3 regions of the Bacillus sp. PK3-067 genome follow, and region 1 is predicted to be linked to each of the others. Evidence: riboswitches for the same ligand, from Rfam matches in the RefSeq annotation. Region 1 holds a riboswitch; each other region holds the start of a gene.
The links. A riboswitch is a leader RNA that binds a small molecule or an ion and turns the genes downstream of it on or off. The one in region 1 is predicted to bind S-adenosylmethionine.
Positions count from the first base shown of each region.

Region 1 (3,223 bases):
TGGATAATATGTCTGTCCTCCTTGGCTATGTTGCATGCCTGCAATGGAAATTTTCTCTCCTGAAACTTTTGCATCTCGCACTAATTTTATTAACGAGCGCTCTTCCGTAGCACTTTCAACACGTTTTATTTTTGTCGGAAGCAATTTACCTACATCACTCATAATAGGATGATCAATTTGTTTTTTATACGTATGTACAGACGTTGCAAGCAAAACCGTATATGCAACAATGACCGCCGCTATCTTTCCTTTTTTCAAATGACACTCTCCTCTTCTACATCTTTTCCTCTTTATATTGTACCTATTTTCCTATGAAGAAAGAATACAAAAAAGAGGGACCTTATTTTAGGTCCCTCCTTATCAAAACTGTTACTTTGCTGCTGGCAATTGTATTGGGTCAAACTTTTCATACGACGTATATTTTGCGTTCGTAATAATGTGTGCTTTATCCTTGCCATTGCTACTCATAATCATGTCTATCTTTGCTGATTCATATTTAAAATCTTTTGTAATGATATATTCTGCATCCACTTCTTCTATCTTCGCATTTTGTGCTTGTAACATTTTCTTCTGCGTTTCATCCATGCTAGTTAACATACTTTCTGTTTCTTGCCCTTTTAATGTAAATTTCAGTTTATATTTATCTCCGCTTTTCTCCAGCTTCATTTTATCTAAAACTACTTCCGGTACTTCTAATTTATCTATAATATCTTGAGTCGCTTTCATTCCACCAGCGTTTAATTGCTCCTCTGGTACGGTTACAACTTCTCCTGTATTAGGGTTTTTTACCTCACCAGCAACTTTACCATCCACAGTATACACTACAACATCTGTACCGGAAATATTCATTTCAGAACGAGAATTCTTTGTCTTTGGCTCTAATTGCATCTTAGCCTTTAATATATCCATCTCAGTTCCCTCAGCTTTTACCCCTACACCATATGTCATCGTTACATGTTCTTCATTTTTAAAAGCTTCATTCGTTTTCTTGAAAACATCTTTCGCCGTTAATTCCTTTTCTTTTTGAACGGATTCTTTTTTCGGCTCATCCGTCTTTGCTGTTTTCTCATTACTACACCCTACCCCTAGACTGATTGCAAGTACTAAACTTGAAACAAAAATAATTTTTTTCATATTGTTGCCCCCTTTCCCAAAATAATATCACCTCTTTTCCTATGAAATCTATATAATTTTTAATCTATACTCACTATATAGCGACATGTTTAATAAAGATCTTAAATATGATGTAAATAAAGACAACTCATTTCAGGAGGACATTATGAAGGCGATCATTTGCACACAGTATGGACCACCTAACGTTCTTCAGCTTCAAAATATAGAGAAACCTATACCTAAAAAGAACGAAGTATTAGTTAAAATTCACGCAACAAGTGTATCGACTGGAGATTGTAGAATACGCGGATTTAATAGCCCTCTATTATTTTGGATTCCTATGCGACTTATATTAGGACTTAGAAAACCGAGAAACCCTATACTTGGCGTAGAATTAGCAGGAGAGATAGAGGAGATCGGGACAGATGTAACTCAATTTAAAAAAGGAGATCAAATTTTTGCATTAACAGAACTAAATCTTGGTGGTTATGCCGAATACACATGCGTGCATGAAAGTGGATTAATAACATTAAAACCTACCAATGTAACGTATGAAGAAGCGGCAGTTATTCCTTTTGGTGGAACTTCAGCGTTGCATTTTCTGAGAAAAGGCCGAATAAAAAAGGGGCAACAAGTTCTCATATATGGTGCCTCTGGATCAGTAGGAACAGCTGCCATACAACTCGCTAAATATTTTGGTGCGATCGTTACAGCTGTTTGTAGTAATTCAAATTTTGAACTAGTGCAATCTTTAGGAGCGGATAAAGTGATTGATTATACGAAAGAAGATTTTACTAAGCGGCGCGAGCGTTACGATATTATATTTGATGCAGTTGGGAAGCATAAAAAATCCCTTTGTAAACAAGTATTAGCGCCTAATGGAAAATATGTATCTGTGAATGGAATGATGGCAAAAGTAAGTAAAGAGGATATGATTCTACTAAAAAGACTAACTGAAACAGAACATTTAAAACCTGTTATTGATAGAACTTACCGATTAGAAGAAATTGCTGAAGCTCATATGTATGTGGAAAAAGGGCATAAAAAAGGAAACGTTTCGATTACCTTAAAATAAAATATATTCAGAAAACAATATTGACAATTCTTTTTGTAAGATTTACTATTAGTACCATACTAAAAAACTACATACACATACTCTTATCAAGAGTGGCGGAGGGACTGGCCCGATGATGCCCGGCAACCGAGCTTATGACGTATAAGCTAAGGTGCTAATTCCTGCAAAACGAGTTTTCGTTTTGGAAGATAAGAGAGGAATCTATTTCGTCTATTCGGCACCTCTCTTATTTTTTGGGAGGTGCTTTTTATTTTGGAACGTATATGAAGGGGGATTTATAGATGAAAAAGGTATTATTAAGCATTGTAAGCGGAGCAGTATTATTATTAGGCGCATGTAGTGTGAGTTCAGATAAAGAGGTAAAAGAATTAGACGAGAAAAAGATTACTGTCGGTGTAACAGGTGGACCACATGAACAAATTTTTGAAAAGGTAAAAGAAGTTGCAGCAAAAGATGGCCTCGAAATTGATATAAAAGTATTTAATGATTATGTAGCGCCAAACGTATCATTAGATGAAAAAAGCCTTGATGTAAATAGCTACCAAACGAAATCGTATTTAGATGTATTTAAAGCTGAACGCAATATGAAATTAGCTGAAGTATTTTCAACAGTAACATTCCCTATGGGTGTATATTCTAAAGATATAAAAGATGTAAAAGACTTAAAAGAGGGCGATGCAATTGCTGTACCAAATGACCCAACGAATGAACTTCGAGCTTTAAAATTATTTGAAAAAGCAGGGGTTTTAAAAGTTGATCCAAAGGCTACAGAAAAAGCGACTGCAAAAGATGTAATTGAAAATCCAAAAAAATTAAAGATTGTCGAATTAGAGGCATCTCAATTACCAACGCAACTAAGTGAAGTGAAAGCAGCTGCAATTAACACAAACTTTGCATTAGGTGCAAAATTAAGTCCAGCGAAAGATTCTATTTTCCGCGAAGGAAAAGATTCACCCTATGTGAACTGGGTTGTTGTTCGTACTGAAAATAAAGATGATGCCGTTGTAAATAAATTAAAGAAAGCTTATCAATCTA
Region 1 covers NZ_CP096490.1:172,762-175,984, reverse strand. Annotated here, with positions in the region: gene M1D73_RS01025 (FAD-binding oxidoreductase) at 1-258, opposite strand, end outside; gene M1D73_RS01020 (DUF6612 family protein) at 370-1,134, opposite strand; gene M1D73_RS01015 (NAD(P)-dependent alcohol dehydrogenase) at 1,280-2,188, shown strand; SAM riboswitch class I at 2,269-2,383, shown strand; gene M1D73_RS01010 (MetQ/NlpA family ABC transporter substrate-binding protein) at 2,470-3,223, shown strand, end outside.

Region 2 (3,223 bases), 210 kb from region 1:
CAGAAAAGTGTTCTTGTTGTGTAAATATAAACATTTTATAAAATGTTTCAAGAAGGGTTTTTTTTATAAAATACTTCGTTTATAATGGAGGAAAATATCGACATGAGATTGATTGCTCATGTAGCGGTTCAGTAGTGTTATGAAAAGATAAGAAGGGGTGCACACGCATCCTTTTTTCTATGCAGATATTATGAAAGAGGTGGTATGATGGAATTAACATTAAATTCGACTGTATGTTTACACACGATTCAATTTCGAAAAGAGCAAAAGAATTATATTGTAAAAGATACAATTACAGGAGAAAAATATGAAATGCCGCCACTTTGGATTGATGCATTGGCAATGATGCGTGACGGTTTTTTATTGGGGGAAATTGAGGAGAAATTAAAAGAAGAGTATCCATCCGAAGAAGTGAATATGTTAGCATTCACGAGGCAACTGTTAGAACTAGAACTTGTTGAAATGGTAGATGGAGAAGAGATAGCTTGCACAAAGAAGAAAGAGATAGATTGTTTAGCTTGGTTGCGTCCTCGTGTGGAACAATTCTTTCTTAATTTAAATAGAAAATATAGAAGCAAAGACCAGTAGTGGCCTTTGCTTTTTTTATAGGCTATGTTTAAAAAATAACAGCAAATGCTCTTGCGAAAGCACCGTCACTATTTTTAATTTTTAAAGGTGCTGCTGAGAAAAAGAAACGTTTTTCTTCGATAGCATCTAGATTTGTTAAGTTTTCAATTAAGTAAATATCATTCCCTAGTAATATGTGATGAATCGGTGATGTTTCTGTTGTGACTTCATCAGGGGAAATGAAATCTAAACCGATAGATTTTACTTTTAATCGCACTAGTTCTTTAGCTAATTCTTCAGAAAGATAAAATGCTTCCTTCTCATAAGCTTCTGTATTCCATTTTGTGGATAGATTAGAATGAAAAATAACAATATCACCTTCTTTTATGTCAGTATTATGCAATACTGTCTTAGGTAATTTTCGCTCTTGAATATGTGTTACATCTATAAGAACAGCTTCACCTACAAATTGATCCAGCGGTAATTGATCGATGGTCGTTGCGCCTGAAATAAAATGCGCAGGAGCATCACAATGCGTGCCAACATGAACGACAGAATGAAAATCTGTAACTTGATATCCTGATTCTTCAACACTTGTAACAGCTTCTAGTTGTATTTTAGGTGTTCCAGGAAATTGAGACATATTATTTTCAAATGTTTGTGATAAATCAATTACTTTCATTTTACATACCTCCAATATATGTTTTTCAAATAATAAAAAGCTCATCCTTCAGTATCAAGAAAGATGAGCTTTACATGCTAGTTGGGTTTTATCTTCCAAAATGCATTGCATTTTGCAGGAATTAGCACCTATTCAGTTTGTATAAACTGAGGTTGCTGGGCTTCAAAGGGCCGGTCCCTCTGCCTCTCTTGATAAAGAAGTATTCAGTTTTTAAAATCGGAATTTTCCGATAGTTAAATTGTAATTCATTTCCTTTTTGCGTGCAATACAAAATAGGTATTCACCCAAATAAAGCTGCTCGCATATTGTAGCTTATGTAAATAGAATGCTGCGAAGGAGTGAGTGCAGTGACAGGAAATGTATTAAATTATTATGCTGGTGGTAATACAGCTAGGGGATTTCACAATTTATACGAAGAGAATTTAAAAGGATTAGACAGATTATTTATCTTAAAGGGTGGCCCAGGAACGGGAAAATCTTCTTTAATAAAGGCAATAGGTCGTGAATGGATTGAAAAAGGATATGATATTGAATTTTTACATTGTTCTTCTGATAATAAATCGGTTGATGGTGTAATTATCCCAAAATTAAAAGTAGGAATTGTTGATGGGACATCGCCGCATGTTATTGAGCCAAAAATGCCAGGGGTTGTTGAAGAGTATATAAATTTAGGAATTGCTTGGGACTCAGATAAACTAAGAAAGCAGAAGTTAGAAATTGAAAGATTTGTTTCAGAAGCAAGCAAAGCTTTTCAGTCTGCTTACGCACGTTTTAAAGAGGCATTGGTTATACATGATGAGTGGGAGAAGATATATATTGATAATATAGATTTTAATAAAGCAAATGAACTAACCAATCAGCTAATCCAGAAATTATTTGCAGATAAAAGCGGGAGACAATCGCTTGTAAAACATCGTTTTTTAGGAGCTGCTACACCGAAAGGAGCAGTTGATTTTGTTCCTAATTTAACAGAAGGGTTACCACATCGTTATTTTATAAAAGGGCGCCCAGGCTCTGGAAAATCAACGATGCTCAAAAAGTTAGCTAAGGCAGCTGAAGAAAAAGGGTTTGAAGTTGAAGTATATCATTGCGGATTTGACCCGAATAGTCTTGATATGGTTATCGTAAGAGAATTAGGATTTGCAATTTTTGATAGCACCGCACCACATGAATATTTTCCAAGTCGCGAGGGTGATGAAATTATTGATATGTATGTCCTTATTGTTACGCCAGGGACGGATGAGAAATATGCGAAGGAAATTCGTGATGTCTCCATTCAATATAAAGCAAAAATGAATGAGGCGATGTCTTTCTTAGCGAAAGCAAAATCGGTTCGTGATAAATTAGAACGAATTTATATTGCTGCTATGGATTTTTCAATAGTAGATGCATATAAAGAGGAGATTCAAAAAGAGTTTGAACGAATTGCTGCTACTGTAATTGAAAAGCAACAATAGACGTTTCATTAGGCTGTCAGTAATTTCTGACAGTTTTTTTAGTATGTAGTAAAATTAATAGTGTATTGTCGAATTTCCAAGGAAATAATCAAAAAATGGAGATGTTATGAAATGAGAGAGAAAATCGAGTTGGAGTTAGAAAGAATTGAAAAAGAGAATGATGTAAAAATTTTATTTGCGGTGGAATCAGGGAGTCGTGCTTGGGGGTTTCCATCGAAAGATAGCGATTATGATGTTAGGTTTGTTTATATACATCCGGTAGAATGGTATTTATCAATTCATGACAAACGAGATGTAATTGAATATCCAATTAGTGATGATTTAGATATAAGTGGTTGGGATATTAAAAAGGCGTTGCAACTATTCGCGAAGTCGAATCCTGCTTTACTTGAGTGGATTCGATCACCAATTTTTTATTCGAAAAACTCTAATTTTCCAGAACTACTTCAACAGATGAGTGAGAAGAATTTTGATCCAAAAGCAACGATATATCATTATTTACATATGGCGTCGAAAA
Region 2 covers NZ_CP096490.1:383,985-387,207, forward strand. Annotated here, with positions in the region: gene M1D73_RS02065 (hypothetical protein) at 208-588, shown strand; gene M1D73_RS02070 (cyclase family protein) at 617-1,249, opposite strand; SAM riboswitch class I at 1,335-1,447, opposite strand; gene M1D73_RS02075 (PRK06851 family protein) at 1,597-2,706, shown strand; gene M1D73_RS02080 (nucleotidyltransferase domain-containing protein) at 2,818-3,223, shown strand, end outside.
Region 2: it holds a riboswitch for S-adenosylmethionine, as region 1 does, so the genes downstream of both, M1D73_RS02070 (cyclase family protein) here and M1D73_RS01010 (MetQ/NlpA family ABC transporter substrate-binding protein) in region 1, are expected to answer to the same signal.

Region 3 (3,223 bases), 2.4 Mb from region 1:
ATAATAATCTTGTCCTGCTGTCGGTTCATCTAATATGATAAGCTTAGGATTTGTTGTTAATACAGATGCGATTGTTAGTCTCTTTTTTTGCCCATAGCTTAGTGCTTGAATTGGCCAATTACGAAATGGATATAAGCCACAAATTTTTAAAATCCCTTCTACTTTATTCTTAATTTCTTCCTTAGAAAAATTATGTAATGTTAATGTAAATGAAACTTCTTCAAAAACAGTAGGCTGTGTAATCATATGATTTGGATTTTGCATCACGTAAGATATGATTTCCCCACGTTTACGAATAGACCAAGAACTAATATCTTCACCTTTTAACGCAATTTTCCCATTTTTCATTTTGTTTATACCTATAAGACTATGAGCTAATGTTGATTTCCCTGCTCCATTATGTCCTAACAGTGCCACAATTTCTCCTTCATATATTAAAAGGTTTACATTTTCTAATACTTTTTGTTTATTAGGGTATGAAAATGATAAATTCTCCACTTTAAGTAATTCCTTGTTTTTAGCATTCCTTTCTAATATGACTTGTTTCTCCATCCACTCTTTTATAACGTTGCTTACCTTTTCTTTTTGAAGGTTTTCCATTGGATATATTACGTCATTATTACGATCAAAATGTAATCTCTTTAATGCTTCGATGTAAATAGGCTCTCTTAAGCCAATACGTGGTAATATATTTGACGCTAAGATTTCTTTTGGTGTTCCCATCGCAATGACTTTACCTTCATCAATTAATATAACTTTGTCTAAATCCAGTTTTAAAATTTCTTCTATCCTATGTTCGATAATAACAATCGTTTTATTATACTGCTCATGTATATCTTTCATAAGTTCTATCGTATGTATGGCGCTTAGTGGATCTAAGTTCGCTAATGGTTCATCGAACAATAATATATCCGCATTTGTTGTTAATAAACCAGCAAGAGAAACTGTTTGCTTTTGACCTCCTGATAATTCATGTGGACTTTGTTTATGAAACGTATGCATCTTCACCTTTCTTAATGAGTCCGAAACAATCTTTTTCATGTTATCTTGCTTTACACATTCATTTTCTAAATAAAAAGCTACATCTTCTTCTACTGTCAGACCAATAAATTGAGCATCTTGATCTTGTAAAATTGTTCCTACCTGTTTACTTTGTTCAAAAATACTTCCTTCCCTTGGGTCTTTACCGGCAATTAAAACGTTACCTGTGCTATTCCCTTCGTAAGAAAATGGGATTAGCCCATTTATACAATGAGCTAATGTCGACTTTCCTGAACCACTTCGTCCAGCAATTAGCACTTTTTCCCCAGGGTATATATGAAAGGTAATATCACTTAAAGTAGGCTGCGCAGCATGCCCATATTGAAAGGTGAATTGTTCAAACGAAATAATTGGTTGCATGTTAACATCCCTACTTTTCAATTTTTAAATGTGTATGTTTCTTATTGGATTTCGCCAAACCAATTGTAAGTGGCAATCCAAGTACTAAGAAAACGATGACATCGGAAATTGTTGCTCCTAATACTTGTATAACAATTTTGTCAAATGGTTCTCCCATCACAATAATATCGAATGCCCCAGCAAATATAATAGCAATGACAATACCAACTAGCCCAGTAATTGCTAAATAAGAAATATCCCCCTTGTTAAACGACCCGTTTTTCACACTAAAACCAACTCTTTTTTGAATAAGCCCCATTGAAAAACCAATAATTCCTGAACTAATAACCCATCCCCACCAAATACCCCATCCAGCAATCGTATCTGTTACGGTATGACCGATAAGTCCGATTAACAGTCCTGCCACTGGACCAAATAATGCTCCAAAAACAGTTAATATAGCTAATGCTGGTTTAATAAATGTATTCGGTGCAATAGAAAATCCCCAAAGTCCTAATATCCCGTATAATGCTGCTCCAATACCGATTGCTACTACTAACTTTGTTGATAATTTATTCATGACAATTCCCCTCTCATATTAGTCAACTTTTATTACTCTATATTTAATTTAAAAATGAATTATGCATCGACACTCCCTTTCTATACAACAAAAAAATGACCTCTTACATAAGAGGTCACTTTCTTTCACTTTCAAGAATCCTCTTATCTTTCAAAAAACACATCGTGTCCTCTGCGGAATTAGCACCTTCCTATAAAATTGCATAGGGGTTGCTGAGGTTTCTTAGGGCCGTTCCCTCCACCTCTCTGGATAAGTATTAATTTGTAATTCGTATTATGGCACTAAAGAATGTAAATTTCAACACTTTTCTTACTATTTTTATTTTTTATTAAATAGCACATTTAAATCATTGTATTCTTATCGGAATTATGAAATAATGAATTCAAAATCGTTTCGGGAGGACTGCATTATGAAAGTTATTGGTTTGATTGGAGGATTAAGTTGGGAATCTACATCATTATACTATAAACATATTAATACACTTACACTCTCTCAATACGATCAAAATGCGAAGCTAATTTTATATAGTATGGACTTTGGTGAAGTAACTACTTTATTACAAAACCATCAATATGAAGAAGTGAAAAATGAACTAGTTACAGTTGCAAAGAAAGTTGAAAAATCTGGGGCTGAATGTTTATTAATGTGTTCAAATACTGTACATCTATTTGCCGAGGAGGTAGAACAAGCAATATCTATCCCGCTTCTTCACATTGGTGATGTAAGTGCTAAAGAAATGGTAGAACAGAATATAAAACGTATCGGACTATTAGGAACAAAACAAACGATGGAGCAAGATTTCTATAAATCACGATTAGCGAAATATAACATTGAGACAATTATCCCAAATGACGAGGAAAGAACTTTTATCCACCATGTCATATTAGATGAATTAAGTAGAGGGATCATTTCAGAAACATCTAAAAAAAGGTTATTACAAATTACAAAATCATTAATTCAAAACGGTGCTGAAGGTATATTATTAGGCTGCACTGAAATACCTTTACTCATCTCCCAAAATGATCTTACTGTTCCCGTTTTTGATACTGCTTTTTTACATGCAAATACTGCTGTACAATTTGCTGGATAAGAATACACAAGCATAAAGGTGAGAACCTCTATGCTTGTATACAGTTACGACTATTTATCCCGCTATTTGCAGGCAGTAAAGCCCCACCAATTAAAGTTTTACTTTATTTAAAAGAGATTCAATAACTGCAATCGCTTCTTTTGAACCACCACATTCTAAAAAGCTATCATTAA
Region 3 covers NZ_CP096490.1:2,561,671-2,564,893, reverse strand. Annotated here, with positions in the region: gene M1D73_RS13175 (ABC transporter ATP-binding protein) at 1-1,401, opposite strand, end outside; gene M1D73_RS13170 (ECF-type riboflavin transporter substrate-binding protein) at 1,412-1,960, opposite strand; SAM riboswitch class I at 2,101-2,216, opposite strand; gene M1D73_RS13165 (aspartate/glutamate racemase family protein) at 2,370-3,050, shown strand; gene M1D73_RS13160 (macrolide family glycosyltransferase) at 3,141-3,223, opposite strand, start outside.
Region 3: it holds a riboswitch for S-adenosylmethionine, as region 1 does, so the genes downstream of both, M1D73_RS13170 (ECF-type riboflavin transporter substrate-binding protein) here and M1D73_RS01010 (MetQ/NlpA family ABC transporter substrate-binding protein) in region 1, are expected to answer to the same signal.